3 regions of the Enterobacter cloacae complex sp. HYC003_NIDB genome follow, and region 1 is predicted to be linked to each of the others. Evidence: predicted binding sites of a transcription regulator. Region 1 holds the regulator's gene; each other region holds the start of a gene.
The links. The regulator sigma-54, encoded in region 1, starts transcription at its own class of promoters, with help from an activator protein. The targets are predictions, from matches to a motif close to GTTGGCACANNTTTCGCTNT.
Positions count from the first base shown of each region.

Region 2: norV (anaerobic nitric oxide reductase flavorubredoxin) is a predicted target of sigma-54. The motif match lies at 9,545-9,564, and genes of this name have one in related genera.
Region 3: glnK (P-II family nitrogen regulator) is a predicted target of sigma-54. The motif match lies at 8,724-8,743, and genes of this name have one in related genera.

Region 1 is NZ_CP114220.1:542,340-552,994, forward strand. It holds gene npr (PTS phosphocarrier protein NPr) at 1-125, opposite strand, end outside; gene rapZ (RNase adapter RapZ) at 122-976, opposite strand; gene ptsN (PTS IIA-like nitrogen regulatory protein PtsN) at 1,022-1,513, opposite strand; gene hpf (ribosome hibernation promoting factor) at 1,596-1,883, opposite strand; gene rpoN (RNA polymerase factor sigma-54) at 1,906-3,339, opposite strand; gene lptB (LPS export ABC transporter ATP-binding protein) at 3,387-4,112, opposite strand; gene lptA (lipopolysaccharide ABC transporter substrate-binding protein LptA) at 4,119-4,673, opposite strand; gene lptC (LPS export ABC transporter periplasmic protein LptC) at 4,642-5,217, opposite strand; gene kdsC (3-deoxy-manno-octulosonate-8-phosphatase KdsC) at 5,214-5,780, opposite strand; gene kdsD (arabinose-5-phosphate isomerase KdsD) at 5,795-6,781, opposite strand; gene O1722_RS02600 (calcium/sodium antiporter) at 6,795-7,772, opposite strand; gene mlaF (phospholipid ABC transporter ATP-binding protein MlaF) at 8,000-8,812, shown strand; gene mlaE (lipid asymmetry maintenance ABC transporter permease subunit MlaE) at 8,820-9,602, shown strand; gene mlaD (outer membrane lipid asymmetry maintenance protein MlaD) at 9,607-10,155, shown strand; gene mlaC (phospholipid-binding protein MlaC) at 10,174-10,655, shown strand, end outside.
Region 2 is NZ_CP114220.1:1,086,391-1,097,045, forward strand. It holds gene O1722_RS05180 (6-phospho-beta-glucosidase) at 1-170, opposite strand, end outside; gene ascF (PTS cellobiose/arbutin/salicin transporter subunit IIBC) at 189-1,640, opposite strand; gene O1722_RS05190 (LacI family DNA-binding transcriptional regulator) at 1,830-2,867, shown strand; gene hydN (electron transport protein HydN) at 3,001-3,546, shown strand; gene hypF (carbamoyltransferase HypF) at 3,553-5,769, shown strand; gene O1722_RS05205 (HoxN/HupN/NixA family nickel/cobalt transporter) at 5,771-6,793, shown strand; gene norW (NADH:flavorubredoxin reductase NorW) at 6,920-8,053, opposite strand; gene norV (anaerobic nitric oxide reductase flavorubredoxin) at 8,050-9,498, opposite strand; gene norR (nitric oxide reductase transcriptional regulator NorR) at 9,686-10,655, shown strand, end outside.
Region 3 is NZ_CP114220.1:3,746,625-3,757,279, reverse strand. It holds gene queC (7-cyano-7-deazaguanine synthase QueC) at 1-676, opposite strand, end outside; gene O1722_RS18065 (SgrR family transcriptional regulator) at 743-2,443, opposite strand; gene cof (HMP-PP phosphatase) at 2,545-3,363, shown strand; gene O1722_RS18055 (PLP-dependent cysteine synthase family protein) at 3,405-4,451, opposite strand; gene O1722_RS18050 (Lrp/AsnC family transcriptional regulator) at 4,567-5,025, shown strand; gene O1722_RS18045 (SmdA family multidrug ABC transporter permease/ATP-binding protein) at 5,056-6,810, shown strand; gene O1722_RS18040 (SmdB family multidrug efflux ABC transporter permease/ATP-binding protein) at 6,803-8,584, shown strand; gene glnK (P-II family nitrogen regulator) at 8,796-9,134, shown strand; gene amtB (ammonium transporter AmtB) at 9,170-10,456, shown strand; gene tesB (acyl-CoA thioesterase II) at 10,552-10,655, opposite strand, start outside.

The DNA.
Region 1 (10,655 bases):
GTTCCCTCGTCGTTGCGCAGCAGCACCTCCGCATCAAAACCTTGCATCAGTTCAAACAATTTCATTGCCGGGCGTGCATGCATGCCCAGCTTGTTGGTGATCTCAACGGTTTGTTTTACGGTCATGTTTTACGTTTTTCCAGCGTGCGATGACGGGACTGAACGTTCTTTCCGCGTGAGCGGAAGTAATCGGCCAGCTGTTCGGCAATGTAGACCGAACGATGTTTACCGCCGGTACAGCCAATCGCCACCGTCAGGTAGCTGCGATTGTTTGTTTCCAGCATAGGTAACCATAGCTCAAGGTAGCTTCGCGTCTGGTAGATAAAATTGTGTACTTCTGTGTGTCGGTCGAGGAACGCCGCCACCGGCTTATCCAGACCGGTCATCGGACGCAGTTTCGGATCCCAGTGTGGGTTCGGCAGGAAACGCACATCAAAAACGTAATCCGCATCGATAGGTATGCCGTGCTTAAAGCCGAAGGATTCAAACACCATCGTCAGTTCGCGCTCGCGCTTGCCGAGTAAGCGCGTACGCAGCATTTCCGCCAGCTCGTGGACGGACATTTCAGAGGTGTCGACAATCAGGTCGGCCCGGGAACGCAGCGGCTCAAGCAGATCGCTCTCTTTATCGATGGCGCTTTCCAGCGAAAGATTTTTACTGGAGAGCGGATGCAAACGACGTGTATCGCTGTAGCGACGGATCAGCGTGTTGCGGTCAGCGTCCAGGAACAAGAGCTGAGGCGAGAAGCATTCCGGCAGGCTGTTCATTGCCTGCTCGAAGATTTCCGGCGATTCCGGCATGTTACGCACGTCGATACTGACGGCGGCAGAGATTTGCCTGTCCGCCAGCGTCCGCGCCAGATCGGGTAACAACACTACCGGCAGGTTATCTACACAGTAAAATCCCATGTCTTCCAGCGCGCGCAGGGCCACGGACTTCCCGGACCCCGAACGACCGCTGACGATCATCAGCACCATGTTCCGTTTCTCCTCAGGGCAGCCGTACTGAAGGCCCTTTCCCGATTATGCCTCATCCTGATTGCCTTCTGCTTCAGTGATAATTTGATAAAGCTCTTCATCACTTTGGGCTGAGCGCAGTCGACGACAAATGGTTTTATCCGCCAGACGTTTGGCAACCAGCGACAGCGTGTGCAGGTGGGTTTTGGTCTGATCGGCAGGAACCAGCAGCGCGAAAAGCAGATCCACAGGCTGGTTATCGATGGCGTCAAAAGCGATAGGCGTTTCCAGTTGCACAAACACCCCCACGGCACGCAGCGTATCTTCTTCCAGCTTGCCATGCGGGATCGCAATGCCATTGCCGATGCCAGTACTGCCCATTTTTTCACGGGTCAGAATGGCTTCAAACACGATCTGCGGCGGCAGACCCAGCTGTTTTGCGGCCAGCTCACTGATGATTTCCAGCGCACGTTTTTTGCTCTGGCAGTGAACGCCACTGCGGGTACAATCCTGGTTAAGGACATTGCTCAGTTGAAGAGCGGAATCGTTGTTTATCATAATTTCACCTAAGCGCTAACTGTACAAATGGCCTGTTGTGTTTCACAACAGGCCGTCCTGCACCCGTTAACTGCCCGGACAATTAGTGTTGTTTCAGTTTATCTTTATGTTTATTGAGCTGTCTCGCAAGCTTATCAATTAAGCCGTCGATAGCCGCGTACATGTCTTGCCCTTCCGCACTGGCATGGAGTTCCCCTCCGTTGACGTGCAGGGTCGCATCCGAGATATGCGTCACTTTCTCCACTTTCAACACAACATAGACCTGGTTGATCCTCTCGAAATACTGCTCGAGTTTCGCAAACTTAGTGTTTACAAAATCGCGTAAAGCCTCAGTAATCTCGACGTTATGTCCGGTGATATTGAGCTGCATAGTGTCTTCCTTATCGGTTGTGTCAAACCAGTTGTTTACGCTGGTTAGACGGCGGAATGGATAAAGACTCTCGATACTTCGCGACAGTACGACGTGCCACCATAATACCCTGATCGGACAGCATGGTGGTTAACTTACTGTCACTGAGTGGCTTCGCGGGGTTCTCCGCGGCGATCAACTTCTTCACCAGTGCGCGAATAGCCGTTGACGAGGCTTCGCCGCCGCCTTCGGTGTTCACGTGGCTGGAGAAGAAATACTTAAGCTCAAAAATACCGCGTGGGCTGTGCAGATATTTCTGCGTGGTCACGCGGGAAATGGTTGATTCATGCATCTCGACGGCCTGGGCGATGTCTGCCAGCACCATCGGTTTCATAAACTCTTCGCCCTGCTCAAAGAACGCCTGCTGCTGTTCGACAATACAGCGGCTGACGCGCAGCAGCGTGTCATTACGGCTCTCCAGGCTCTTGATCAACCAGCGTGCTTCCTGAAGGTTGCTGCGAATGTATTGATTATCAGCGTCGTTACGGGCGCTGGTGCACATGGAGGCGTATTGCTGGTTGATTTGCAGGCGAGGAATGCTGTCGGCGTTCAGTTCAACGACCCACCGGCCATTGTGTTTTCTCACCAGCACATCAGGAATGACATATTCCGGTTCGCTGGTCTGGATCGACTGCCCCGGACGCGGATCGAGCGACTGGATCAGATTCACCGCTTCCTTCAGCACCTCTTCTTTCAGGCGTGTGACGCGCATCAGGGTGCGGAAGTCGTGATTCGCCAGCAGATCCAGATGATCGCTGATGATGAGCCGGGCTTCGTCAATCCACGGTGTCTCTTTGGCAAACTGCGAAAGCTGGATCAGAAGGCAGTCGCGCAGATCTTTCGCGGCGACACCTATCGGGTCGAAACGCTGAACGCGTTTCAGAACGGCTTCGATCTCTTCCAGTTCAATCTCGTCATCGCCGATGCTTTCCAGAATCTCGTCCAGCGTCACGGTCAAATAGCCCGTGTCGTCAACGGCATCGACAATCGAGGTGGCAATGGCGCGATCGGTATCGGAGAAAGGGGTCAGCTCTACCTGCCACATCAGGTAGTCCTGAAGCGACTGGGTGGTTTCGCCCTGGTAGACCGGGAGTTCATCGTCCTGGTAGTCTGCGCGCGTCCCGGAAGGGGTACCCGCGGTGTAGATTTCATCCCAGCTGGCATCCAGCGGCAGTTCGTCCGGCATCTCTTTCTGTTCAAGCGCATCTACGGAGTCGAGCGTTTCTGTGTCCTGCGTCTGCTGGGCGTCTACCTCGTCATGAAGATCGGTTTGCTCCAGCAGCGGATTGCTGTCCAGCGCCTGCTGGAGCTCCTGCTGGAGTTCTAACGTGGACAGCTGCAACAGACGGATTGCCTGCTGTAGCTGCGGCGTCATGGCCAGTTGCTGGCTGAGCCGTAATTGCAAACCTTGCTTCATGTTCAGAGCGTTTTTCTCCGGTTCGGCGTGACTTAACCTCTACCCTATCAGAGTCTGAAGTCTTCCCCAAGGTACACGCGCTTAACATGCTCATCTTCGAGGATTTGCTGCGGCGTACCGTGGGCAATCAGATGGCCCTGGCTCACTATGTAGGCGCGCTCACACACGGCCAGCGTTTCACGAACGTTGTGGTCCGTGATCAGTACGCCAAGCCCGCTGTCGCGCAGGTGCTCAATGATACGTTTGATATCGATAACGGAGATGGGGTCAACGCCCGCAAACGGTTCATCCAGCAGGATGAATTTTGGGTTTGCTGCCAGCGCGCGCGCAATCTCAACGCGGCGGCGTTCACCACCGGACAGCGCCTGGCCGAGGCTGTCACGCAGATGTTCGATATGAAACTCTTCCATCAGCTCGTTCGCACGGTCAGTGCGCTGCTCGCTGGTCAGATCGTCACGGATCTGGAGCACGGCCATCAGGTTGTCGAACACGCTTAAGCGGCGGAAGATAGACGCTTCCTGCGGCAGATAGCCGATGCCACGACGCGCGCGGGCATGAAGCGGCAGCAGGCTGATATCTTCATCATCGATGATGATGTTGCCGGCGTCACGCGGGACGATGCCCACCACCATGTAGAAGGTCGTGGTTTTACCCGCCCCGTTAGGGCCAAGCAAACCCACGATTTCGCCGGAGTTGACGGTCAGACTGACATCTTCGACGACGCGGCGGCCCTTATACGCTTTCGCGAGGTTTTTTGCAGTTAAAGTTGCCATAACGAATTAGTTACTCTTTTTCTGTGCCGGAGCCTGACCGTTGTTCTTGTCCTGCAACTGCGAAGGCACAAGCACGGTCGTGACGCGTTTGCCTTTTTCACTGGAGGCCTGCATTTTCTGCTCTTTCACCAGATAGGTGATCTTGTCGCCTTTGATATTGCTGTCCAGCTGTTCCAGGTAAGCATTACCGGTCAGGATGACCAGATCCTTCGCCAGTTCATAATGCATATGCGAGGCATGGCCTTTCACCGGCTTGCCGTTGTCCTGCATCTGGTAGAAGGTGGCCGGGTTGCCATAACCATCGATAATCTCTTTGCCCTGCTCGCCGCCCGGACGGGTAACGACCACTTTGTCGGCGTTGATTTTAATTGTGCCCTGGGTCATGACGACGTTGCCGGTAAAGGTGACGACGTTACCCTGCATATCCAGAGACTGGGTATCGGATTCAATATGAATCGGCTGTTCGGTATCGCCAGTCACAGCAAGCGCGGGAAGACTGGCCGCCAGCAGCGCGCTGGCGATAACAACTTTAAGGCTGAGTTTGTTTGTTTTGAATTTCATAGGAGGTTCTAACCTTTTCAATCAGCTCGGCGTTTTTGCTGCGTAAGTTCCCGCGCATTCTTAAACCGCTGGAATTAAATGTTGTGCCATACAGGGTGACTAGATCCTGCGACGTGACATCCTGGGTGACCAGGTTGATCTGGGCGTTATCCGTCGTAATTTTTCGCAGTTGCGCGTCAGCGGTCAGGGCGTTGACTTCAACGTGACCATACAGGTAAAGCATACGGTCATTTGTCAGTTTTGCCCGGTCAGACTTGATAGACCACGTCGGCACTTTGTCCGTATCAAAGGTGGTCATGACCGGTTGGGTAAACCACGAGGTACCGTCATCTGAAAAATATTCTACATGCTGAGCAACGAGGCGATAGTTCAGTGCGCCTTCCGGGCTATAGACCACGGTGTCGCTGTGATCGCTTTTATAGGTCGGGTCGCTCGTGTTAACCACTTCCGCTTGCGTATCATCGCGGTCAGCGAGGTTGACGCCAATCAGTACCAGGGCGACAAGCGCAAGCAGAATGATAACCCAACGTCTGGTTTTACTCATATCGATTGCCCTTTCGCCTCATCAAGCTTGCCCTGCGACAGCAGAAGCAGATCGCAGACTTCACGGACGGCGCCGCGGCCACCGTGAATATGGGTAACGTAATCAGCACGCGGGATCAGCAGCGGGTGCGCGTCAGCCACGGCGATGCTCAGACCCACCTCCGCCATCACTGGCCAGTCGATCAAATCATCCCCGACGTATGCCACATTCTCTGGTGCAATGGCCAGTTTTCCCAGCAGATCCCGGAAAGCTACCATCTTATCAGACTGCCCCTGATAGAGATGGGTAATGCCCAGCGTTTCACACCGATCTTCTACCAGTTTAGCTTTCCGCCCGGTGATGATTGCAACTTCAATTCCGGACGTGAGCGCACAGCGGATACCGTAACCGTCGCGAACGTTAAAGGCTTTCAGCTCTTCGCCGTTATTGCCCATATAAATCAGACCGTCGGAGAGCACACCATCCACATCGAGGATCAACAGGCGGATATTTTCCGCCTTTGCCATCATGTGGGCGCTCACCGGGCCATAACAGGTTGCAAGGGATGCACCCGCATTACTCATTGTCTTATCCTTCATTACACTACGCCAGCGCGCAGCAGATCATGCATATGTACCACACCCAGCAGTTGGTCGCCATCGGCAACCATCACTGAGGTAATATGACGGGACTGCATCAGGTTCAGCACATCTACCGCCAGCGTGCCCGGACGGACGCGGATCCCGCCTGGCGTCATCACATCAGCAATGCCCAGCGTTCGGACATCCACACCCATATCGAATACCCGGCGCAGGTCGCCGTCGGTGAAAATGCCCTGAATCTTCATCAGATCGTCGCAGATAACCGTCATGCCCAGGTTTTTACGGGTGATCTCCAGTAACGCGTCGCGCAAAGAGGCCTCTTTGCTCACGTGCGGGATCTCATCTCCAGTGTGCATAATATCGTTAACCCGCAGCAGCAGTTTGCGCCCGAGCGCGCCGCCGGGATGAGACAGGGCAAAATCTTCAGGCGTAAAACCGCGGGCTTCCAGCAGCGCAACGGCAAGGGCATCGCCCATGACCAGCGCGGCGGTTGTGCTGGAGGTCGGCGCCAGCCCCAGCGGACAGGCTTCTTTAGGCACTTTCACGCACAGGTGAATATCCGCCGCACGCGCCATGCTGCTTTCCGGTCGGCTGGTCATGCAAATCAGCGGTACGTGCAGACGCTTCAGCACCGGGATCAACGCCAGGATTTCATTCGATTCCCCGGAGTTGGACAGCGCAATAACCACGTCCTGCGGCGTAACCATGCCGAGGTCACCGTGCGCGGCTTCACCGGGATGAACGAAGAATGACGACGTGCCGGTACTGGCAAAGGTCGCCGCCATTTTGCGTCCGATATGGCCGGATTTGCCCATCCCCATCACCACGACTTTGCCGGCACAGTAGAACATCTTCTCACAGGCCAGACTAAAATCCTGATTAATGTACTGATCTAACTGCGCCAGACCTTCACGTTCAATCTCCAGAACGTCTTTGCCTGCTTTCTGAAAGTCAAAACCCGGCTGCAATTCTATTTGCGACATAATGCGTTTCCGTTTACCCAGAGAGAAGAGGCGAAAGCCAGTACAGCATCGCCAGCCATACGATAAATCCACCCGTCAGCAGCGCGCCTGCGCCTTTGCCGATCTGCTCTTTTCGCCGCCAGCAGAGCAGGGCGAAAATCACGCTGACCAGCAGCATCACACCGTAATCGCGCGTGAAAGCCATAGGGTTAAACGGCCCCGGCGAGATTAGCGCCGGCAGCCCTGTCACGATTGCGATATTGAAAATATTCGAGCCGATGATATTGCCGATGGCGATATCATCTTCCCCTTTACGCGCTCCGGCGATGGCGGTGGCCAGCTCTGGCAGGCTGGTGCCGATGGCGATTACCGTCAGACCGATTGTCAGTTCGCTCATCGCAAACGCGTTCGCCAGCACCGTCGCGTTATCGACCACCATCCGCGTGGCCATTGGCATGATGATTAGCGCGACGCCCAACCACAGCAGGGCGACGGGTAAGGTCCCTTCCCGGGGCAGCTCGGCGAGATGCTCACGCGTGAGGCTATCGTTACCCTGTTTTTCCGCCAGACGTGCGATCTTCACGCTGTAAAGCAACCAGATCGCGGCCAGGGCGAGCAGGAATATACCGTCACCGACGCTCAGCACCCCGTCATAAAGTACGTAGCCTGCCAGCAGACTGACGACTAACATTAAAGGCAATTCCCGGCGCAAAACATCAGAATGCACGCGAAATGGATGCAGTAATGCGGCTAAGCCTAAAATCAGTAAGATATTGACGATGTTAGAGCCAATCGCGGTGCCGATAGCGAGGTCGACCTGCCCATGCAGCGAGGCTGAAACAGAAACGATGATTTCAGGAAGCGATGTGCCTACACTGACCACCGTCATGCCGATAATGATGGGCGGCATGCCAATGAGTCGACAGAGAATGGATGCGGCAAAGACCAAACGGTCAGCACTGTAGACCACCAACAGTAAACCAATTATTAACAGTGCTGTTGCTAAAAGCATCAAAAGTCCTTTCTTCAGGTATACTCGCTGGTCCACTGCGCACGAATGTTGGCGCCAGATGAAGTCTGAGACGTAACGAATTCCTAATTTTGACTTTATGCGCCGGAAAAGTAAAACAAATGCCAGCTTTCGCTAACCCCAATAGTGAATATTCTGTAAAAATGCGGGGTTTAGGGCTGATTTACGCTTCATGCCAGCCGTGAAGCAAGGTAAGTAAGGAACCATAAATGAGCCAAACGATGGCGAATATAGTCGATGTCCGGGGCGTCAGTTTTTCGCGCGGCAACCGGTTAATATTTGATGATATTTCGCTGACCGTGCCGCGCGGTAAAATCACCGCCATCATGGGGCCGTCAGGGATCGGTAAAACCACGTTGCTGCGTCTTATCGGCGGGCAAATCCCCCCTGACAGCGGCGAAATTCTCTTCGACGGCGAAAATGTCCCGGCGATGTCTCGCTCGCGCCTCTACACGGTTCGCAAACGGATGAGCATGCTCTTTCAGTCGGGCGCGCTGTTCACGGATATGAACGTTTTTGACAACGTGGCCTATCCGTTGCGTGAGCACACCCATCTTCCTCCTGAGCTGTTGCACAGTACGGTGATGATGAAGCTTGAAGCCGTGGGGCTGCGGGGGGCTGCGAAACTCATGCCGTCCGAACTCTCGGGTGGGATGGCGCGCCGCGCCGCGCTGGCGCGTGCTATTGCCCTGGAACCCGATTTAATCATGTTCGATGAACCGTTCGTCGGGCAGGACCCCATCACCATGGGCGTGCTGGTGAAGTTAATTTCGGAGCTGAACAGCGCCCTTGGCGTCACCTGCGTGGTGGTTTCCCACGACGTGCCGGAAGTGCTGAGTATCGCTGATTACGCCTATATTGTGGCTGACAAAAAGATCGTCGCCCACGGCAGCGCGCAGGCGTTGCAGGAGAATGGCGATCCGCGCGTGCGGCAGTTCCTGGACGGTATCGCAGATGGGCCGGTGCCTTTCCGCTATCCGGCGGGCGACTATCATGACGATTTACTCGGAATAGGGAGTTAAGCCACTCATGCTGTTAAATGCGTTGGCGGGTCTTGGACACCGTGGCCTGAAAACCATCAGTACGTTCGGGCGTGCCGGATTAATGTTGTTCAACGCGCTGGTCGGCAAACCGGAGTTCCGCAAGCATGCGCCGTTACTGGTGCGGCAGCTTTATAACGTCGGCGTGCTGTCGATGCTTATCATCATCGTGTCGGGTCTGTTTATTGGCATGGTGCTGGGGTTGCAGGGGTATCTGGTGCTGACAACCTACAGCGCGGAAACCAGCCTTGGCATGCTGGTGGCGCTCTCGCTGCTGCGTGAACTCGGGCCGGTGGTTGCCGCGCTGCTGTTCGCCGGGCGTGCCGGGTCAGCGTTGACGGCGGAAATTGGCCTGATGCGCGCCACCGAGCAGCTCTCCAGTATGGAGATGATGGCAGTCGATCCGCTGCGCCGGGTAATCTCGCCGCGCTTCTGGGCCGGGGTTATCTCCTTGCCGTTACTGACTATCCTCTTTGTGGCGGTAGGTATATGGGGAGGCGCGCTGGTTGGCGTTAACTGGAAAGGCATTGATGCCGGATTCTTCTGGTCTGCCATGCAGGACGCCATCGATCTGCGGATGGATCTGGTGAACTGTCTGATCAAGAGCGTGGTTTTCGCTGTGACGGTTACCTGGATTGCGTTGTTTAATGGTTACGATGCCATTCCGACGTCGGCGGGCATTAGCCGTGCAACGACGCGTACTGTCGTACATTCGTCGCTGGCCGTTTTAGGTCTGGATTTTGTGCTCACCGCACTGATGTTTGGGAATTGAGTTCATGCAAACGAGAAAAAATGAAATTTGGGTTGGCGTGTTTCTGCTTCTGGCGCTGCTGGCCGCGCTGTTCATCTGCCTGCGAGCGGCTGACATCACCTCTGTTCGCGCCGAGCCGACGTATCGTGTCTACGCGACTTTCGATAACATCGGCGGCCTGAAAGCGCGCTCACCGGTGCGTATTGGTGGCGTCGTTATCGGACGTGTCGCTGACATTACGCTTGATGAGAAAACCTATCTGCCGCGCGTCGCGATGGATATCGAAGAGCGCTATAACCACATTCCGGACACCAGCTCGCTTTCTATCCGCACCTCTGGCCTGCTGGGGGAGCAATATCTGGCCCTTAACGTTGGTTTTGAAGATCCTGAGCTGGGAACGACTATCCTTAAAGACGGTAGCGTAATCCAGGATACCAAGTCAGCGATGGTGCTGGAAGATATGATTGGTCAGTTCCTTTACAACAGTAAAGGGGATGATAAAAAGTCTGACGATGCCCCTGCGCAGAGTGAAGACCACACCAACGTCGAACCGACGCCAGGCGCGACGAATTAATTTCAGGAGAAGTCATTCATGTTTAAACGACTGTTAATGGTTGCCATGCTGGTCATTGCCCCTCTTACCGCGGCGCACGCTGCGGATCAGAGTAACCCGTACAAACTGATGGATGAGGCCGCGAAGAAAACCTTCGACCGTCTTAAAAACGAACAGCCAAAAATCCGTTCTAACCCTGATTATCTGCGTGATGTGGTGGATCAGGAACTGCTGCCGTATGTGCAGATCAAGTATGCGGGCGCACTGGTGCTGGGCCGTTACTACAAAGACGCGACCCCTGCACAGCGCGAGGCTTACTTTGCGGCGTTCCGTGAATACCTGAAACAGGCTTACGGCCAGGCGCTGGCGATGTACCACGGGCAGACCTATCAGATTGCCCCTGAACAGCCGCTGGGCGATGCCACTATCATTCCTATTCGCGTGACGATTATCGATCCAAACGGTCGTCCACCGGTTCGTCTGGACTTCCAGTGGCGTAAAAACAGCCAGACCGGAAACTG
Region 2 (10,655 bases), 540 kb from region 1:
TCCCGCAACGAAAACCGTTTTTCCTTGCCGACTTTTACCGCCAGACGGTTTGCGCCGTGGGGGATCATGTCGACCGTCGTCAGTCCTTTGCCGCCTTCACGGTAAGCCCCTTCACTCTGGTTGGCGGCAAGCGCGCCGCCCCATAAAAATCCTTGTGGAAAAACAGACATTCTTACCTCGCTTTCAGTTTATGCTTCTGCTGCTTTGTTCTGTACCGGTGCGGTTTGCAGGGCGCGTGCTTTTTCGGCTTCGTCTTCTACCGGGATATCCTCAAACCCTAACAGCAGGGTTAGCACAAACGACAGCACTACCGCCAGACCCATCACGCCAAACACCCAGACGATGGTCATCGGGTTGGCCGGGTCGAAGAACTGCACGCTGGTAAACAGCCCCGGCGCCGCCATCGAATGGCTGGCAAGGCCTGCCATGCCTGCCACCGCGCCGCAGATAAAGCCGCTGATCAGGCTCGCAATCAGCGGACGCTTCAGGCGTACCGCTACGCCGTACAGGGCCGGTTCAGAGATCCCCGCCATGATGGCGGAGGCCGCCGCGGCCAGCGCCGTCTGGCGCAGCTCCGGGTTTTTGGTTTTCCACGCCACCGCCAGCGACGAGCCGCCGAGCGACAGGTTGGCGCCGATCTCCGACGGCATCACCATCCCTTCTTTGCCCGTTTCGGCAATGGTCTGGATGATGGTCGGCGTAAACACGCGGTGCATCCCGGTCATCACCAGCAGCGGCCACAGCGCGCCCATAATGGCAACGGAGAGCCAGCCCAGATAGCCGTGAATGGTGTAGACCAGCGCGGAGATGGCGCTGCCGATCCAGATCCCGAGCGGGCCAATCAGCACGATGGCGAGCGGGGCGGCAATCAGCACGATCAGCATCGGCTTGAGGAAGTTTTTGGTCACCGCCGGGGTAATGCGATCCACCCAGCGTTCGATGTATGACAGGCACCAGGTCATCACCAGGGCGGGGATCACCGTGTAGGTGTATTTCACCGCCGTCACCGGAATGAAGGCGAACTCAACGTGCTCGCCCTGCGCGGCCTTGGCCATCAGCTCGATAAAGCTCGGGTGAACCAACACGCCCGCGATGGCGATTGCCAGCGACATGTTGGTTTTGAACTTCACCGCCGCGGACGCCGCCACCATCAGCGGCAGGAAGAAGAACGCGCCATCGCCGATAACGGTCAGGATCGTCAGCGTCGGGTCGCCTTTGCCCAGCACGCCGGTCATCTCAAGGATCATCGCCAGCAGCTTGACCATTGACCCGCCGATGATCGCCGGGATCAGCGGAGACATGGTGCCGATCAGCGCATCGAGGATCCCGGCACCAATGCGGCGCAGCGTGAGCTTCTGTGGACCTTCCGCTACGGCAGGTTGCAGGTTAGCGGGCAGCAGGCTCACCACTTCACGGTATGCCTGGGACACGGTGTTGCCGATGATCACCTGACACTGGTTGTCGTTGCGCACCACGCCGAGCACGCCGCTGATGCTTTTCAGGCGTGCGGCGTCGGTGAGACTTTCGTCTTTCAGGACGAAGCGCAGTCGCGTCATACAGTGGGTGACGGCGACGATGTTCTCTTTACCGCCCAGCGCGCTGACAACGTCGGTCGCCAGCGCAGCGTAATTTTTTGCCATCGGATGTGATCCTGTTATCGTTGTGAGAAGTGTAGGAAACCGGTTTCACACAATCATCATGAGTTTCTTTTAATGAAGCAAGACCACTTTTTATGCATTTTTTCGTTTCGTGATGACGATCACTCGTGGCCGTAAAAAGCGTGATAACGCCGCTGCGACAATTTTTCTGCGGTGCAGTACACTGCGCCCATCAGGTTCAGACGGAATAATAATATGACCACGATGCTGGAAGTGGCGAAGCGGGCAGGCGTATCAAAAGCGACGGTCTCCCGGGTACTGTCGGGGAACGGTTACGTCAGCCAGGAGACGAAAGACCGCGTGTTTCAGGCCATCGAAGAGAGCGGGTATCGCCCCAATCTGCTGGCGCGAAACCTGGCGACCAAACGCACCCAGACTCTGGGGCTGGTGGTGACGAACACCCTGTACCATGGGGTCTACTTTAGCGAGCTGCTGTTTAACGCCGCGCGGATGACGGAAGAGAAGGGGCGTCAGCTGATCCTGGCGGACGGCAAGCACAGCGCCGAAGAGGAGCGCGAGGCGATCCAGTACCTGCTCGACATGCGCTGCGACGCGGTAATCATCTATCCGCGTTTTCTGAGCGTGGAAGCGCTGGACGAGATCATTGAGAAATGCGAGCAGCCGATCATGGTGCTCAACCGCCGTTTGCGGAAAAACAGCAGTCACAGCGTCTGGTCCGATCATAAAGCGTCGTGTCAGGACGCGGTATCGCAGCTGATTGAGAAAGGCCACCGGGAGATTGCGTTTATCACCGGTTCGCTGGATTCCCCCACCGGGGTGGAGCGTCTTTCCGGCTACAAGGACGCGCTGGCGCAGCACGGGATTGCAGTTCGCGACGCGCTGATCGCCGAAGGGAAGTGGAACCCGGCCAGCGGCGCGGCGGCGGTCTCTCAGTTGCTCACCCGCGGCGAAACGTTTACCGCGCTGGTGGCGAGTAACGACGACATGGCGATTGGCGCCATCAGGCAGCTGCACGAGAACGGCGTCGCCACGCCGGGCGCAGTGTCCGTCATCGGCTTTGACGATGTGGCAATCGCGCCCTATATCGTGCCGTCCCTCTCCAGCGTGCGTATTCCAGTAACGGAGATGATTCAGGAGACCATCAGCCGTATGATTTTCATGCTCGACGGCGGTGAGTTTAAGCCTCAGCAAACCTTCTCCGGCGAGCTTATCCTGCGCGACTCCGTCATTGACGGCCCGCATCGCTGACGTCGACATCTGTCATCGTCACTAATGACGATGACAGATCCCTCTCTTTTAAATTTCCCTATAAAATCAATGCATTAAATATTGGCACGGTTTATGAATAGCTTCGCGCATAACAGTAATGCCGGAGAAGCAGATGAACCGTTTTATTATGGCCGATGCCAGCAAATGCATTGGTTGCCGTACCTGTGAAGTGGCGTGCGTGGTGTCCCATCAGGCAGAGCAGGATTGCGCCTCTCTCACCCCTGATACCTTCCTGCCGCGCATCCACGTCATTAAAGGCGTGAATATTTCTACCGCCGCTATCTGTCGCCAGTGCGAAGACGCGCCGTGCGCCAACGTCTGTCCGAACGGGGCGATTAAGCGCGAGAAAGGCTTCGTGCATGTGATGCAGGAGCGCTGCATCGGGTGCAAAACCTGTGTGGTGGCGTGTCCGTATGGCGCGATGGAGGTGGTGGTTCGCCCGGTGGTGCGCAACAGCGGTATCGGGCTGAGCGTACGCGCGGAGAAAGCCGAAGCCAATAAATGTGACCTCTGCTACCACCGCGACGCCGGTCCGGCGTGTATGGAAGCCTGTCCGACGCATGCGCTGGTCTGCGTCGATCGCGACAAGCTCGAACAGATGAGTGCCGAAAAACGCCGCCGCGCGGCGTTCGACACCTCGTCATCGCTGCTGTTTTAAGCTGCAATGCGCGTTAATGGCGTACAGCTTCGGGTGCGCGGCAAGGTGCAGGGGGTAGGATTTCGTCCCTTCGTCTGGCAGCTTGCGCACCAGCTGGGGCTGGCAGGCGACGTCTGCAACGACGGAGAGGGTGTCCTGGTGCGTCTCGCGGGCAGTGGGGGTGACTTTACCGCGAGACTGCGCCAGGACTGCCCACCGCTGGCGCGCATCGATCGCATTGAAACGCAGCCGTTCAGCTGGACGACGCTGCCGGACGAGTTTGTCATCCGCCACAGCGAGAGCGGGGCGATGGACACGCAAATCGTCCCGGATGCCGCCACCTGTCCCGCATGCCTGGCGGAGATGCGCGATCCCCGCGAACGTCGCTACCGCTACCCGTTTATCAACTGCACCCACTGCGGGCCGCGGTTTACCATTATCCGCGCCATGCCCTATGACCGCCCGGCCACGTCAATGGCGCCATTCCCGCTCTGTGTGCCCTGTGAAACGGAGTACCGCAACCCGGCTGACCGGCGTTTTCACGCCCAGCCGGTGGCCTGCCCGGATTGCGGACCGCAGCTGGAGTGGCGAGCCGGGGAGGCTGCTGCCACCCGCGAATCGGCGTTAAGCGCGGCGGTGGCGATGCTGAAAGTCGGCGGGATTGTGGCGGTCAAAGGGCTGGGCGGTTTTCACCTGGTCTGCGACGCGCTTAACCCGCAGGCGGTTCGGAAATTACGGGCACGCAAGCAGCGCCCGACCAGGCCGCTGGCGGTGATGATCCCGCATGCGGACGATCTGCCGGAGGGCATCCAGACGCTGTTACGTTCACCCGTTGCGCCGATTGTGCTGACGCCAAAAGCCTGCCTTCCTGCGTTTCCTGAGGAGATTGCGCCGGGGCTGGATACGGTCGGCGTGATGCTGCCTGCGAACCCGCTCCAGCATTTGCTGATGCTGGACTGCCAGCGCCCGCTGGTGATGACCTCCGGCAACCTCAGCGGCCATCCACCCGCCATAAGCAACCAGCAGGCGCTGGAAGAACTCAGTGACATCGCTGACGGCTTCCTGCTGCACAACCGCGACATCCTGCAACGGATGGATGATTCAGTGATGGACCAGGAGGGCACGATGCTGCGTCGCGCACGCGGTTTTGTGCCGGATGCCATCACATTGCCCGCCGGATTCCGCGACATCCCGCCCATGTTATGCACCGGCGCGGAGATGAAAAACACCTTCAGCCTGGTGCGTGGCAACCAGGCGGTGCTGAGCCAGCATTTTGGCGATCTGAGCGACGAGGGGGTAGAGGCGCAGTGGCGCAGTGCGCTCTCGACGATGCAGGACATCTACGCCTTTCAGCCTGAGCGCGTGGTGTGCGATGCCCATCCGGGATATCACGCCCGACAGTGGGCCCGGGCGCAGGCGCTGCCCGTTGAGACCGTGCTGCATCATCATGCGCATGCGGCAGCGTGTCTGGCGGAGAATGGCTGGCCGCTCGACGGCGGGAATGTTATTGCCCTGACCCTGGACGGGATCGGCATAGGCGAGAACGGCGCGCTGTGGGGCGGCGAGTGCCTGCGGGTGAACTATCGCGACTGCGAACGGCTGGGCGGTCTGCCAGCCGTTGCGCTGCCGGGGGGCGATCTGGCGGCAAAACAGCCGTGGCGCAATTTGCTCGCCCACTGTCTGGCGTTCGTACCTGACTGGCAGCAGTACCCGGAAACTGAGGTGGTACAGCGTCAAAACTGGCTGCTGCTGGCAACGGCTGTGTCGCGCGGTATCAATGCGCCGCGGGCCTCCTCCTGTGGTCGTCTGTTCGACGCCGTGGCCTGTGCGCTGGGCATTGAAACGCAACGCTATGAGGGCGAAGCCGCGTGCCGGCTGGAGGCGCTGGCCGAACGCTGCGCAGGGGTTGATCATCCGGTGACGCTCCAGACGGATAACCTTGCGCTGTTCTGGCAACAGTGGCTTACCTGGCGGGCGGAACCCGGCGAGCGTGCCTGGGCTTTTCACGATGCGCTGGCAAAAGGGCTGAGCGAACTGGCGGCAACGCATGCCCGCCGACGGTCGCTCTCTACGGTGTGCTTCAGCGGCGGCGTCCTTCACAACCGCCTGCTGCGCGCGCGCCTTCGTCATTACCTTTCTGATTTCACGCTTCTTTTTCCTTCGCGCCTGCCCGCAGGCGACGGAGCGATCTCCTTCGGGCAGGCGGTGGTTGCTGCCGCCCGATCATGTTCACAAGGGACTTAAAATGTTACGACTTTTACGCAATGAACCTCGTGCAGCGTGCCTGCTGCTGGCTCTCGGGATGGCTAACCTGCTGGCCTGGGGGCTGGCGTGGCACACCTTTAGCGGCAGTACGGCGCTGATGGCCGCCAGCCTGCTGGCGTGGTGCTATGGACTGCGTCATGCGGTGGATGCCGACCATATCGCCGCGATTGATACCGTGACGCGTAAAATGATGCAGCAGGGCAAGCGCCCGTCCGGCGTGGGCGCATGGTTTTCCCTCGGACACTCCACCATCGTGGTGCTGGCCTCCATTGCTATCGCCGCGACCGCCACGGCGTTTCAGAAAAACATGGCATGGTTCCACGAAACCGGCAGCCTGATTGGCACCGCCGTCTCCGCCACCTTCCTGCTGGCGATGGCGCTGGTGAATATGGTGATCCTGCGCGGCGTCTGGCGCAGTTTTCAGGCGCTGAAACACGGCAATCCCGTGCAGGGCGACATCACGCTGCCTGCACAGGGCGGCGTCATGAACTGGCTGTTCGGCAAAACCTTCCGCCTCGTCAATAAAAGCTGGCAGATGTACCTGGTCGGTTTCCTGTTCGGCCTGGGGTTCGACACCGCCACCGAAATCGGCGTGTTGGGGATCTCCGCCGCCAGCGCCTCCAGCGGGATGTCGGTGTGGTCGATCATGATCTTCCCGGCGCTCTTCGCCAGCGGCATGGCGCTGGTGGATACGCTCGATAACCTGCTGATGGTGGGTGCCTACGGCTGGGCGTTTAACAAGCCGCAGCGCAAGCTCTACTACAACATGACCATCACCGGCACTTCGGTGGTGGTGGCGCTGTTTATCGGCGGCCTGGAAGCGCTGGGTCTGCTGATGGACAAGTTCGCCCTCAGCGGCGGCGTGTGGGATCTGATTGGCGCGGTGAACGATAACCTGGGCGATGCCGGATTTGTGGTGGTCGGGCTGTTTGTCGCCTGCTGGCTGATCTCGATGGCGAACTATCGCTGGCGCGGTTATGACGCGCTGGTGGTGCGCTCCTGACGCTGAAAGTGTAGCGATAAAAAAAGCCCCGGGACATCGGGGCGGTGGACAACAAAATCCAAAGGTTAAGTAAGCGTGGCAGTACTGTAGGCCGGGTAAGCGGAGCGCCACCCGGCATGACGAGGGTTAAGCTGGTAGCGATTTCAGCAGCGCGAAGGCCTCCTTCATTCTGTCTTCGCTGACGACAAAGGCGCGCATCTGACCGTCGGTATCGGTGCCGCGCGCCACCATGCCCTGAGGCGAAAGGACAATCTCCCAGTCCAGATCCTGACGCTGCGTTTCACCTGCGAGATGCAGCGGTAGTTCCGGCGTTTTTACCTTCACCAGCATGGCGGGTAATTTCACCGGGGCGTTGCCGCCGAGCAGGTTTTTCGCCAGGAACATGGCGCTTAACTGAATCGGTTGCAGGAACGGCAGCACCTGGCCGTTAATTTCCGCGCAGTCGCCCAGGGCATAAATGTCCGGCTGGGTGGTTTGCAGGTAGCTGTCCACCTTCACGCCGCGATTGATCTCTGCGCCCGCGCGGTGCGCCAGCGCGGTTTCCGGGCGCAACCCCGTCGCCGCAATAACCACATCCACTTCCACGCTGCGGTTGCGGTCGAGCGTCGCACAAATGCCGGTTTCGGTTTTGCTTAGGCTCTGTAACTGCGATTTCAGCAGCAGATGCACGCCCATGTCGGTCAGACGATGCTGTAAGCGACTGCTTACTTCTGCTGGCATCAGCGCTGACAGAATGCTGGCCGCGTGGTCAACCAGGGTGACGGATTTTCCCGCCCGGCAGAAGTCCATCGCCAGCTCGGTGCCAATCAGTCCGCCGCCGACAATCATCACCCGCGTGGCGTCGCGTAACAGGGTCTCGCTGGCCTGATACTCCTGCTGGCTGTTGAGCGTGACCATCAGCTCGCGGCCCTCAACCGGCGGCACAAACGCCGATGCCCCCGTCGCCAGCACCAGTTTGTCGTACTGCCAGGTTTTATCTTTCGCGTTCACCACGTGGGCGTCGGCGTCGATATCGGTGACCCAGGTGTACGGAAACAGACGCAGGTTAAACTGTTCTGCGAACTCCCCCGCCGTCTGGCGGGTGAGATCGTCGGCGCGCTGATTCTGGCTAATGACGTGGCTTAAATCAGGCTTGTTGTACTCATCCATGCTGTCGGCGGCGATCACCGTCAACGGCACGTTAGCATCCTGTTTGCGGATATTTTTCACCAGCTGGCGGGCGGCAAAGCCCGAGCCGATAATGACGATGCCGTGGCTCATTTTGCCTCCGTTGCCAGTTCATCAAAGACGTCTTTCCCGAGGGAACATTCCGGGCAGAGGAAGTTGTCCGGCACCTCGCTCCACGGCGTACCCGGCGCGACATCCTGCAACGGCTCGCCCAGCTCAGGATCGTAAATCCACTGGCAGACGCTGCACTGCATGCAAGGGCCGAGGTCGGCAGCGGCAGGAGCGGCTTCTGCTACAGCTTTCGGCGTAACTGCCGCGGCGGGTGCGGTTTCCGGCAGCGGCGCAAGCGCCCACTGGCGGGCAATGTCGCGACCGTGCTGACGACAGATTTCCAGCGCGTCGAGATCCGGACGCCATTTCGCCTTCAGGCTCAGGGACATCTCAAAACCGGCATCCTGTAAACGGGTGGAGAGACGGTCTACCGCGCCGCCGCTCCAGCCGTGTGAACCAAAGGCGCTGGCGCGTTTGTTACGAAAGCGCAGGCCGGTCATCTCTTCTACCAGTCCGGCAATTTTCGGCATCATCACGTTATTCATGGTGGAGGTACCCACCAGCACGCCTTTGGAGCGGAAGACGTTGGTCAATACCTCATTCTTATCGCTGCGCGCCACGTTGAAGATTTTCACCGCCACGTTCGGGTCAACTTCGTTGATGCCCTGGGCAATGGCGTCCGCCATCATGCGGGTGTTGTTGGACATGGTGTCGTAGAAGATGGTGATGCGATCTTCCTGATAGTCCGCCGCCCACTTCAGGTACAGTTCGACAATCTGGGTTGGATTTTCACGCCATACCACGCCGTGGGAGGTGGCAATCATATCCACCGGCAGGTTGAAGCCGAGGATCTCGGTGATTTTTGGCGTGACCAGACGGCTGAACGGGGTCAGGATGTTGGCGTAGTAGCGCTGGCACTGTTCGAACAGCTCGGTCTGATCCACTTCGTCGTTGAACAGACGTTCGTCACAGTAGTGCTGGCCGAAGGCGTCGTTACTGAACAGCACCGCGTCACCGGTCATGTAGGTCATCATGCTGTCCGGCCAGTGCAGCATTGGGGTTTCCACGAAGATCAGCTGTTTGCCATTGCCGATATCCAGCGTGTCGCCGGTTTTCACGGTGTGGAAGTTCCACTCCGGATGGTGGTGGTGGCCGTTGATGGAGTCAATGGCGTTGGTGGTGCAGTAGATCGGGGTATCCGGAATGTGGGACATCAGCTCGGTCAGCGCCCCGGCATGATCCTCTTCCGCGTGGTTGATGATAATGTAGTCGATCTCATTCAGATCGATTTCGCTGCGCAGATTCTGCACGAACTCGCGGCTGAATTTGTGATCGACGGTATCGATCAGGACGTTTTTACCTTCACGAATGAGATAGCTGTTGTAGCTGCTGCCGCGCAGCGTTTTGTATTCCGTCCCGTGAAAATCACGTACTTCCCAGTCACGTTGACCCACCCAATGAATGTTATTTTTAACCAGAATAGACATAGCAACCTCAACTTAATACGGCGTTTTCAAATAAGATGACTGTCATATATCAAGTTGCGTGCCAACTTTTTAACTTATTGAAAATAATGTGTTTTCGTTTCGATGCTCTTTAGTGGGTAGTCATTTTGACTATCTTAAAAGTTGTCAATATGACACTATGTATTGTCAAAATGACAGTGAGGCAGAGATGAGCTTTTCCGTAGATGTGCTGGCGAAGATCGCCATAGAACTGCAAACCGGTATTGGTCATCAGGACCGCTTTCAGCGGCTGATCTCCACGTTGCGCCACGTGCTGGATTGCGATGCGTCGGCGCTGCTGCGTTACGAAGGGCGGCAGTTTATTCCGCTGGCTATCGACGGTCTGGCGAAGGACGTACTCGGGCGGCGCTTTACCCTGGAGGGCCACCCGCGTCTGGAAACCATCGCCCGCGCGGGTGACGTGGTGCGTTTCCCGGCAGACAGCGATCTGCCCGATCCTTACGACGGCCTGATCCCCGGACAGGAGAGCCTGAAGGTGCACGCCTGTATCGGCCTGCCGCTGTTTGCGGGGCAGAACCTGATTGGCGCGTTAACCCTCGACGGCATGTCGCCTGATCAGTTCGATACCTTCAGCGACGAAGAGCTACGGCTGATTGCCGCGCTGGCGGCCGGGGCGCTGAACAACGCCCTGCTGATAGAACAGCTGGAGAGCCAGAATATTCTTCCGGGTAGCCCGACGGCGTTTGAGCAGGTGGCGCACACCGAAATGATCGGCCTTTCGCCGGGCATGGCGCAGCTCAAAAAAGAGATTGAGATTGTCGCCGCGTCTGATTTGAACGTGCTGATCTTCGGGGAGACCGGCACCGGTAAAGAGCTGGTGGCAAAAGCGATCCACGAAGCCTCGCCCCGTGCGGTGAATCCGCTGGTCTATCTCAACTGCGCGGCGTTGCCGGAAAGCGTGGCGGAAAGCGAGCTGTTCGGACACGTCAAAGGGGCCTTTACCGGGGCGATCAGCAACCGCAGCGGCAAGTTCGAAATGGCTGATAACGGCACGCTGTTCCTCGATGAAATTGGCGAACTCTCCCTTTCGCTCCAGGCCAAACTGCTGCGGGTGTTGCAGTATGGCGATATTCAACGCGTGGGAGACGATCGCAGCTTACGCGTGGATGTGCGCGTGC
Region 3 (10,655 bases), 1.7 Mb from region 1:
TCTGCATCGCGGCCATCACGCCCGCTTTATCCGCAAAATAATGATTCAGACCGTTCGCGCGCAGGTTACAGGCGGCACACTGCCCGCAGCCGTCCCCTTTAATGCCGTTGTAGCAGGTCAGGGTCTCGTTGCGAACAACATCCAGCTTGCCCCAGTAGTCGGCCAGGGCCCAGGTTTCAGCCTTATCCAGCCACATCAGCGGCGTTTCGAAGCGGGTCTCTTTTGCCATTCCCAGATCGACAGCGTGATTGAGTGCTTTCACGAATTCATCCCGGCAGTCCGGGTAGCCAGAGAAGTCGGTCTCACACACGCCCGTGATCACCGCTTCGGCTTTCACCTGGTAGGCATATATCGCCGTCAGGGTCAGGAAGAGAATGTTGCGGCCCGGTACGAAGGTGTTCGGAATGCCGCTGGCATCCGGTTCGTAATCAGGCACCGGAATGCTGTCGCGGGTGAGGCTGCTGACGGCAAGTTCATTTAACAGCGTCACGTCCAGCACTTTATGAGCGCGGGCGCCCAGTTTGAGGGCCAGTTCACGAGCGACATCGATTTCAGCGCGATGACGCTGACCATAATCAAAAGTGACGCAGTGCACTTCATCATACTGGTGAAGCGCCTGAATCAGGCAGGTGGTGGAATCTTGTCCTCCGCTGAACACGACGACGGCACGTTTCATAGATCATCTCGACAGTTACAGTAAAAGCGTCATGTTAACGCCTGGCTAAAGCGGCGACCAGCTTCTTCACGCGTTTGGGGGAGGAAGCCAGGCTTCGGTGAAGTCAAACCAGCCGCGAGTGTTAAGGCGTATGCCGTTGACGCCCGGAGGCGCGCTGATTTGATACTGGTAGTTAAAGAGCGGCGTCAGGACGGCTGTCTCCATTAACCGGCTGAAGATAGCCTGAAGTCCTGCGTGTCGGTCACGTTCGTCGGCCTGCGTCTGCACCGCATCCAGCGTGGCCTGCAAATGGGCGTATGCCGGTGCGCTCAGCAGATGCGGCCAGAGCGCATCGCAGCGGAGCCACTGCTCAAGCGTGTACGCTGGCGCTTCGCCAATCAGTCTGTCTCCCATCATGATGTCTGCATCGGCAAGCTGCTGGCACCCGTCCCACGTTTTGGCGTCGTGAAAGATGACGGTCAGTTCACAACCCTGCCGCGCAAGGTATGCTTTTAACTGGCTGGCCATGGTGTGAAGCTCAACCGGCAGGTGGTAGACGAGCGTCAATGCCTCTGGCAGCGCAACGTCGGTTAAATCAGGCCATTGGGGGATCGCCCAGCCGGGAAGCAGTTCCTCGGTAGGGGTGATGAGCCCTTCGTTCAGGGGAAGCGTGTGCAGCAGCGTTGAGAGATGAATGATATTAATCAGCCGCTTTGCCTGAAGTTCGCTCAGACGCGGGCTCTGTTTCAGCGTGAGGTAGCAGAAACCCAGACTGGTGCTGTTACTCACCAGCCGCAGGCTGGCCAGCTCGTCGGCCTCGCCAATGGCGATTTGCACCGGGTGGCGACAGCTGGTGCCCAGACTGTAGTCAAAAAGCTGGGGCGTGATCCAGTACTCGATAGCCTTAAGCAACGGATGGCCAAGGTGATACTGCTCGTGGCTTTCCAGACGCACCAGTTCAGGCTCAAAAACGCTCAGCCGAAAGGGACCGCTGCCCACCACCGGGTAATCGGGATGCGCCAGACGGCTACAGTAGGTTGCCAGCCTGTGCGCCAGCCAGTAGTCAGGTTGATGAAGAATAAACGTCAGGCACTGCGGATGCGTGGTTTCGATACGTAAGACGCTGCGGAAAAGCGTGCCCATGCCGGGCTGCGATAACAGCGCCGTCAGGCTTTTCCGGAGCTGTGCCGTCTCTATTTTATCGCCGTTATGCCAGTGCAGGGTGGAGCGAATGTAGAAATGCCAGCGCAGGCCGTCAGCGGAGATTTCCCAGTGATGCGCCAGATCGCCCGTGGGTTCACTGCTGGTACCATTAAAACGTGTCAAACCTGAGAATACCTGTCCCGCCAGATGCTGCTCCGCCCGGCCAGGGAGAAACCCCGGCTGAAGCGGCTCCAGCGAGCGATAGTAGGGAATACGCAGCGTCGGCGTATCGTTCTGCCACTGCCCGCCCATAAACGGATGCAGCAGCGATCGCAAATCTTCAGGCGCGAGCTGGGCCAGCTCCAGCGCGTTGTGCTGCTGTCCACTTTTCAGGGCCTCTTCCATCATCGTATTACGCAACGAATCCGGGGTGACGTGAAAGCGTAATTCCCCACGCTTACCTCGTCCGGAGCGGGCGTGCCAGCTTAGCCAGCCCGCCTCCTGCGCCTGGCGCAGCAGGGTGCGAACATGTCGCTCGCTGCAAAAGCAGCGGCTGGCAAGTTCACTGATGGTAACCTGCTGCGGTGCGCCGGCGGAGGGGTGCCACAGACGCTGATACTGGTTAAGACGATTAAGCTGGCGCATGAAAAACCCGGAACAATAATTATCATCTATTCACTATTACTTCCGTATATCTCACGTAATACTGATGCACAAGTTAACCGCATCACATTTCGGGAGTAATTATGGCTCGGCTCGCTGCATTTGATATGGACGGCACGCTGTTAATGCCGGATCACCGTTTAGGGGAGAAAACCCTGAACACACTTAAGCGCCTGCGCGAGCGTGAAGTCACCCTGACGTTTGCCACTGGTCGTCATGTTCTCGAGATGCGCCATCTGCTGGGAACATTTGCCCTCGATGCGTTCCTGATCACCGGCAACGGGACGCGCATTCACTCCGTCGACGGCAATATGCTGCACCGTCAGGATCTGAATCCGGAAGTGGCGGACATTGTCCTGCACAGCACCTGGGATACGCAGGCCAGCGTGCATGTTTTTAATGATGAAGGCTGGTTTACCGGGCGTGAGATCCCGGCCTTGCTGCACGCTCACGTTTACAGCGGCTTTAAATATCAGCTTATCGATTTGCGCCGCATTCCGGCACACAAGGTGACCAAGATCTGCTTCTGTGGCGATCACGACGATCTCTGCCGCCTGCGTATTCAGCTTAACGAGGCGCTGGGCGACCGGGCGCACCTGACCTTCTCGGCGGTGGACTGCCTTGAAGTGCTGCCGGTGGGCTGTAACAAAGGATCTGCGCTGGCGGTGCTGAGCGATCATCTGGGGCTGACGATGCAGGACTGTATGGCCTTTGGTGACGCCATGAACGACCACGAGATGCTGAGCAGCGTGGGTCGTGGACTGATTATGGGGAACGCGATGCCGCAACTTATTGCCGCGCTCCCGCATTTACCGGTTATCGGACACTGTCGTAACGAAGCGGTGTCCCATTTTTTGACGCATTGGCTGGACAAAAATAACCTCCCATATTCCCCCGAATAGTGAGACCCTTCCAGCAAGCCAGGCTTTAGCCTGGCTTTTTTTTATTTCACCAGCTGCGAAATCTGCGCTTTCCACGGTTCTACATCGCCAATAGTTGCCTGCACCCATTCTGCGTTGTAATAGGTGTCCAGGTAGCGCTCCCCGCTGTCACACAGCAGCGTGACGACAGAGCCGGTACGGCCTTCTTCGCGCATCCTCGCGGCCAGCTGTAGCGCGCCCCACATATTGGTGCCGGTGGAAGCCCCGACTTTACGGCCAAGCTGTGTCTCCAGCCAGTGCGCCGTCGCGACGCTGGCGGCGTCCGGCACGCGGAGCATCTCATCCACAACGTCCGGAATGAACGAGGGTTCGACGCGCGGGCGACCAATCCCTTCGATCTTGCTCCCCACGGGGCTGCGCAGGCTGGCATCGCGGGATTGCCAGTAATCGAGGAACACCGAGTTTTGCGGGTCAACCACCATCAGCTGCGTATCATAACCCTGACAGCGGATATAACGTCCGATGGTGGCGGAGGTTCCGCCCGTGCCCGCGCTCATGACAATGTAAGAGGGAACAGGATGCGGCTCGTGGGTCATCTGGCGGAAAATGCTGTCCGCAATGTTATTATTGCCGCGCCAGTCGGTGGCGCGCTCGGCGAAGGTAAACTGGTCCATATAGTGACCATTCAGTTCGCGGGCCAGCATTTCGGAGGCCGCATAGATTTCGCAGGCGCTTTCCACAAAGTGGCAGCGTCCGCCGTAAAATTCGATCTGTTCGACTTTACGTTTCGCCGTGCAGGAGGGCATCACGGCGATAAACGGGAGGCCCAGCAGGCGGGCAAAGTAGGCTTCGGAGACGGCAGTTGATCCGGACGACGATTCAATAATCGTGGTGCCTTCTTTGATCCAGCCGTTACATAAACCGTATAAAAAGAGTGAACGCGCCAGGCGATGCTTCAGGCTGCCGGTAGGATGGGTGCTTTCATCCTTCAGGTAAAGCTGAATGCCGGGAAACCCAGGCAGAGGCAGGCGGATCAAGTGGGTGTCTGCCGAGCGCTGATAGTCGGCATTTATTTCGCTGATGGCATGTTTAACCCAGGTGCTATTCATCGTAGTTATCCGTTTGTCATTTTGTGCCCAGCATAGCGAAAAGCACAGAAAAAATTGTTGCTATCTGACCTTTAAAATAGAATGTAAGGAGAATAATTTTCTCTTCGAGGTGGCTATGTTAGATAAAATTGATCGTAAGCTGCTTTCTTTGCTGCAAAGCGACTGCACCCTCTCTTTGCAGGCGCTGGCAGATGCCGTTAATCTGACCACCACACCGTGCTGGAAGCGCCTCAAGAAGCTGGAAGATGATGGCATTCTGCTGGGACGCGTGGCGTTGCTGGATCCCGAAAAACTGGGGCTTGGACTGACCGCCTTCGTCCTGATAAAAACGCAGCATCACAGTAGCGAATGGTACTGCCGCTTCGTCACCCAGGTTTCCGACATGCCCGAAGTGCTCGGCTTCTGGCGCATGGCGGGGGAATACGACTATCTGATGCGCGTTCAGGTGGCAGACATGAAGCGCTACGATGATTTCTACAAGCGGCTGGTCAATAGCGTACCAGGCTTGTCCGATGTCACCTCCAGTTTCGCCATGGAACAGATTAAATACACCACAGCGTTACCCATTGAATAACTTCTTAAAATACCTTCAGGAAAAGACCGCGTGCGATTATTTGCCCAATTAAGCTGGTACTTTCGTCGGGAGTGGCAACGCTACCTCGGCGCGGTGGCCCTGCTTATTATCATTGCCATTCTGCAACTGATCCCGCCCAAAGTGGTGGGTTACGTCGTGGATGGCGTTACGGAACAACATTACACCGCCGCACGGGTGATGATGTGGGGCGGTACGCTGGTGCTGACGGCCGTGGTGGTTTACCTGCTGCGTTATGTCTGGCGCGTGCTGCTGTTCGGCGCGTCCTATCAGCTTGCCGTTGAGCTGCGTGAGGACTTTTACCGCCAGCTGAGCCGCCAGCACCCTGAGTTTTATCTGCGTCACCGTACCGGGGATCTCATCGCCCGCGCCACTAACGATGTAGACCGCGTGGTGTTTGCCGCCGGTGAAGGGGTGCTAACGCTGGTGGATTCCCTGGTGATGGGCTGTGCGGTACTGATTGTGATGTCTACGCAAATTAGCTGGGAGCTCACGCTGCTGGCGCTGCTGCCGATGCCGCTGATGGCGCTGGCAATTAACCGCTACGGCGAGCAGCTCCATGAACGCTTTAAGCTGGCGCAGGCGGCGTTCTCGTCGCTGAACGATCGCACCCAGGAGAGCATGACCAGCATCCGCATGATTAAAGCGTTTGGTCTGGAAGACCGCCAGTCCGCGCTGTTTGCCGCCGACGCCGCCGATACCGGCGCGAAAAACATGCGCGTGGCGCGTATTGATGCCCGTTTCGATCCGACAATTTATATTGCGATTGGCATGGCGAACCTGCTGGCAGTGGGCGGCGGCAGCTGGATGGTGGTGCAAGGCACTATGACCCTCGGGCAGTTAACCAGCTTTGCGATGTACCTTGGGCTGATGATCTGGCCGATGCTGGCGCTGGCCTGGATGTTTAATATCGTTGAACGCGGGAGCGCCGCTTACAGCCGTATCCGCGCCATGCTGGCGGAAGTGCCGGTCGTGAACGATGGCAGCGAGCCGGTGCCGGAAGGTCCGGGTATTCTCAAGGCTGATATCCGCGCCTTTATCTACCCGCAAACGGAACATCCGGTGCTTGAGAACGTCAGTTTCACGCTGCGTCCTGGTCAGATGCTGGGCATCTGTGGCCCGACGGGTTCCGGTAAAAGCACCATTCTGTCACTGATTCAGCGCCATTTTGACGTGAGCGAAGGCGATATCCGTTTCCACGACGTCCCTCTGCCACGTCTGCTGCTGGATGACTGGCGCAGCCGCCTGGCGGTCGTCAGCCAGACGCCGTTTTTGTTTTCAGACACCATTGCCAACAATATCGCGCTCGGGTGTCCGACGGCGACACAGGACCAGATCGAGCACGTGGCGCGTCTGGCCAGCGTCCACGAGGATATTCTGCGCCTGCCGCAGGGCTACGATACGGAAGTGGGTGAGCGGGGCGTTATGCTCTCCGGCGGACAAAAACAGCGTATCTCTATTGCCCGCGCGCTGCTGCTGGATGCTGAGATCCTGATACTGGATGATGCGCTGTCCGCAGTTGACGGGCGTACTGAACATCAAATTTTGCATAACCTTCGCCAGTGGGGAGAGGGGCGCACGGTCATCATCAGCGCGCACCGTCTGTCGGCCCTTACCGAAGCCAGTGAAATTCTGGTGCTTCAGCACGGGCATATTGCTCAGCGTGGTCAGCATGAGCAGCTCGCCGCGCAGACCGGATGGTATCGGGATATGTACCGCTATCAACAGCTTGAAGCCGCGCTGGATGAGGAGGTCGCCGATGCGTAAGTTTGGACAGATGTGGCCGACGTTAAAACGGCTGCTGGCCTATGGCTCGCCGTGGCGCAAACCGCTTTCCATCGCCGTGCTGTTGCTGTGGATCGCCGCGATTGCGGAGGTGACCGGTCCGCTGCTTATCAGCTATTTCATCGACAATATGGTGGCGAAAAACTATCTGCCGCTGGGGCTGGTGGCGGGGCTGGGCGTGGCGTATGTCGGCCTACAGCTGACGGCGGCGGGGCTGCACTATGCGCAGTCGCTGCTGTTTAACCGGGCCGCCGTGGGCGTGGTCCAGCAGCTACGCACGGATGTGATGGATGCCGCGCTGCGCCAGCCGCTGAGCGAGTTTGATACCCAGCCGGTCGGACAGGTTATTTCGCGCGTCACCAATGACACCGAGGTGATCCGCGACCTCTATGTAACCGTTGTCGCAACGGTTCTGCGCAGTGCCGCGTTAATTGGCGCGATGCTGGTGGCGATGTTCAGCCTGGACTGGCGTATGGCGCTGGTGGCGATCGCTATTTTCCCGGCGGTGCTGATTGTGATGGTAATTTACCAGCGCTACAGCACGCCGATTGTTCGTCGCGTGCGCGCTTACCTCGCAGATATCAATGATGGCTTCAACGAAGTGATCAACGGCATGAGCGTTATCCAGCAGTTTCGCCAGCAGGCGCGTTTTGGCGAGCGAATGGGAGAAGCCAGCCGCTCGCACTATATGGCGCGGATGCAGACGTTACGGCTGGATGGCTTCCTGTTACGCCCGCTGCTGAGCCTCTTCTCTGCGCTGGTGCTGTGCGGGCTGTTGATGCTGTTTGGCCTGACGACGCGCGGAACCATCGAGGTGGGGGTACTGTACGCATTTATCAGCTACCTTGGACGCCTTAACGAACCGCTGATTGAACTCACCACGCAGCAATCGATGCTGCAACAGGCAGTGGTCGCGGGCGAACGTGTATTCGAGCTGATGGACAGGCCGCGTCAGACCTATGGCGATGACGAACGCCCGCTGGAAAGTGGATCCATAGCGTTTGATCATGTCTCGTTTGCCTACCGCGACGACCAGCTTGTCTTGCAGGATATCAACCTCGAGGTACCGTCGCGCGGTTTTGTCGCCCTGGTTGGGCATACCGGCAGCGGCAAAAGCACGCTCGCCAGTTTGCTGATGGGCTACTATCCGTTGACGCAAGGGGAGATCCGTCTGGACGGACGGCCGCTTGCCGCGCTTAGCCACAACGCGTTACGTAAGGGCGTCGCGATGGTGCAGCAGGATCCGGTGGTACTGGCGGATACCTTTTATGCCAACGTGACGCTGGGACGACCTTTCACGCCTGAGCAGGTATGGGAGGTGCTGGAAACGGTGCAGCTTGCGGATCTGGCGCGCGGGTTAAGCGAGGGGATCCATACCCGGCTGGGTGAGCAGGGCAATAATCTCTCGGTCGGGCAAAAGCAACTTCTTGCGCTGGCGCGCGTGCTGATTGAGACGCCACAGGTGTTAATTCTGGATGAAGCGACCGCAAGCATTGACTCCGGTACCGAGCAGGCGATCCAGCAGGCGCTGGCTGCCGTGCGGGATCGCACTACGCTGGTGGTAATCGCCCACCGCCTCTCAACCATCGTCGATGCCGATACCATTCTGGTGCTGCACCGTGGCCAGGCCGTTGAACGGGGGACGCACAGAGCGCTGCTTGAGGCAAAAGGACGCTACTGGCAGATGTATCAGTTGCAGCTGGCAGGCGACGAACTGGCCGCCAGCGCGCGCGAGGAAGAGTCACTCAGCGCCTGATGCACCATAACAAGGCAATGCGCTAACAGACTTAACCGTTGGTGCAAAACTGAAACGCACCCTGCACTGCCATGGTGCGTTTTTTTTCGCCTCTTCCCGGCGCATCCGCGCCGCGGCGCTTTCCTCCTCACCTTTCACTTCTGGCACACCCTTTGCAATATCCCTTTCGTGTTAGCTGCGGCCATTACCGAATTCTGACTGGAGGGGATATATGAAGCTGGTTACGGTGGTAATCAAACCATTCAAACTCGAAGACGTGCGTGAAGCGCTGTCTTCCATGGGTATTCAGGGACTGACTGTCACCGAAGTGAAAGGCTTTGGGCGTCAGAAAGGTCATGCCGAGCTTTATCGCGGGGCGGAATACAGCGTTAACTTCCTGCCAAAAGTGAAGATTGATGTGGCGATTGCCGACGATCAGCTTGATGAGGTGATTGATGTCGTCAGCAAAGCAGCCTACACCGGAAAAATTGGCGACGGCAAAATTTTCGTTGCCGAACTACAGCGCGTCATTCGCATCCGTACCGGCGAATCTGACGAAGCGGCGTTGTAAGTAACTCCTGGCACACAGTGATAGGGATCGAGAAAATGAAGAAAGCAACAATGAAAACAGGTCTGGGTTCGCTGGCACTGCTGCCGGGCCTGGCAATGGCTGCACCTGCTGTGGCAGACAAAGCCGATAACGCCTTTATGATGATTTGCACCGCGCTGGTGCTGTTCATGACGATTCCGGGGATCGCGCTGTTTTACGGCGGCCTGATCCGCGGCAAGAACGTACTCTCCATGCTGACGCAGGTTGCCGTCACGTTCGCGCTGGTGTGTGTGCTGTGGGTGGTTTACGGTTACTCGCTGGCCTTCGGGGAGGGCAACGCCTTCTTCGGCAACGTTAACTGGGCGATGCTGAAAAATATCGAACTGACCGCGGTGATGGGCAGTTTTTATCAGTATATTCATGTCGCGTTCCAGGGCTCATTCGCCTGCATCACCGTGGGGCTGATTGTGGGCGCGCTGGCTGAGCGTATCCGCTTCTCTGCGGTACTGATTTTCGTGGTGGTCTGGCTGACGCTCTCCTATATCCCGATTGCGCATATGGTCTGGGGAGGTGGTCTGTTGGCTTCCCATGGCGCGCTGGACTTTGCGGGCGGTACCGTTGTGCACATCAACGCCGCGGTAGCAGGTCTGGTAGGCGCATACCTGATTGGTAAGCGCGTGGGCTTCGGGAAGGAAGCATTCAAGCCGCACAATCTGCCGATGGTCTTTACCGGCACCGCCATCCTCTATTTTGGCTGGTTCGGCTTCAACGCAGGTTCAGCCAGCGCCGCTAACGAAATCGCCGCGCTGGCCTTCGTGAATACCGTTGTGGCAACCGCCGGCGCTATCCTCTCATGGGTATTTGGCGAGTGGGCCGTTCGCGGCAAGCCATCGCTGCTGGGTGCCTGTTCCGGGGCGATTGCCGGTCTGGTAGGTATTACGCCAGCGTGCGGTTACGTGGGCGTGGGCGGTGCGCTGCTGATCGGTATCGTCGCAGGACTGGCGGGGCTGTGGGGCGTTACCGCACTGAAACGTGTTATGCGCGTTGACGATCCGTGTGATGTATTCGGCGTACACGGTGTGTGCGGCATCGTCGGCTGTATCATGACCGGTATCTTTGCTGCCCAATCTCTGGGCGGTGTGGGTTACGCAGAAGGCGTGACCATGATGCATCAGGTGCTGGTACAGCTGGAAAGCATCGCGATCACCGTTGTCTGGTCCGGTGTTGTGGCCTTTATCGGTTACAAGCTGGCTGATATGACCGTTGGGCTGCGCGTGCCGGAAGAGCAGGAGCGCGAAGGCCTGGACGTCAACAGCCACGGCGAGAATGCCTATAACGCATAATTTGAGTGCCTTGCCGGGCGGCGGCTTCGCCTTACCCGGCCTGAAAAAGCACAATTCGCAGGCCCGGTGAGCGCAGCGCCACCGGGCTTTTTACATCACCCGCGATTACGCATCACACCTTCCTGCACGGTAGAAGCCACCAGCACGCCATCCTGAGTGTAAAACTCCCCGCGTACAAAGCCGCGCGCGCTGGACGCAG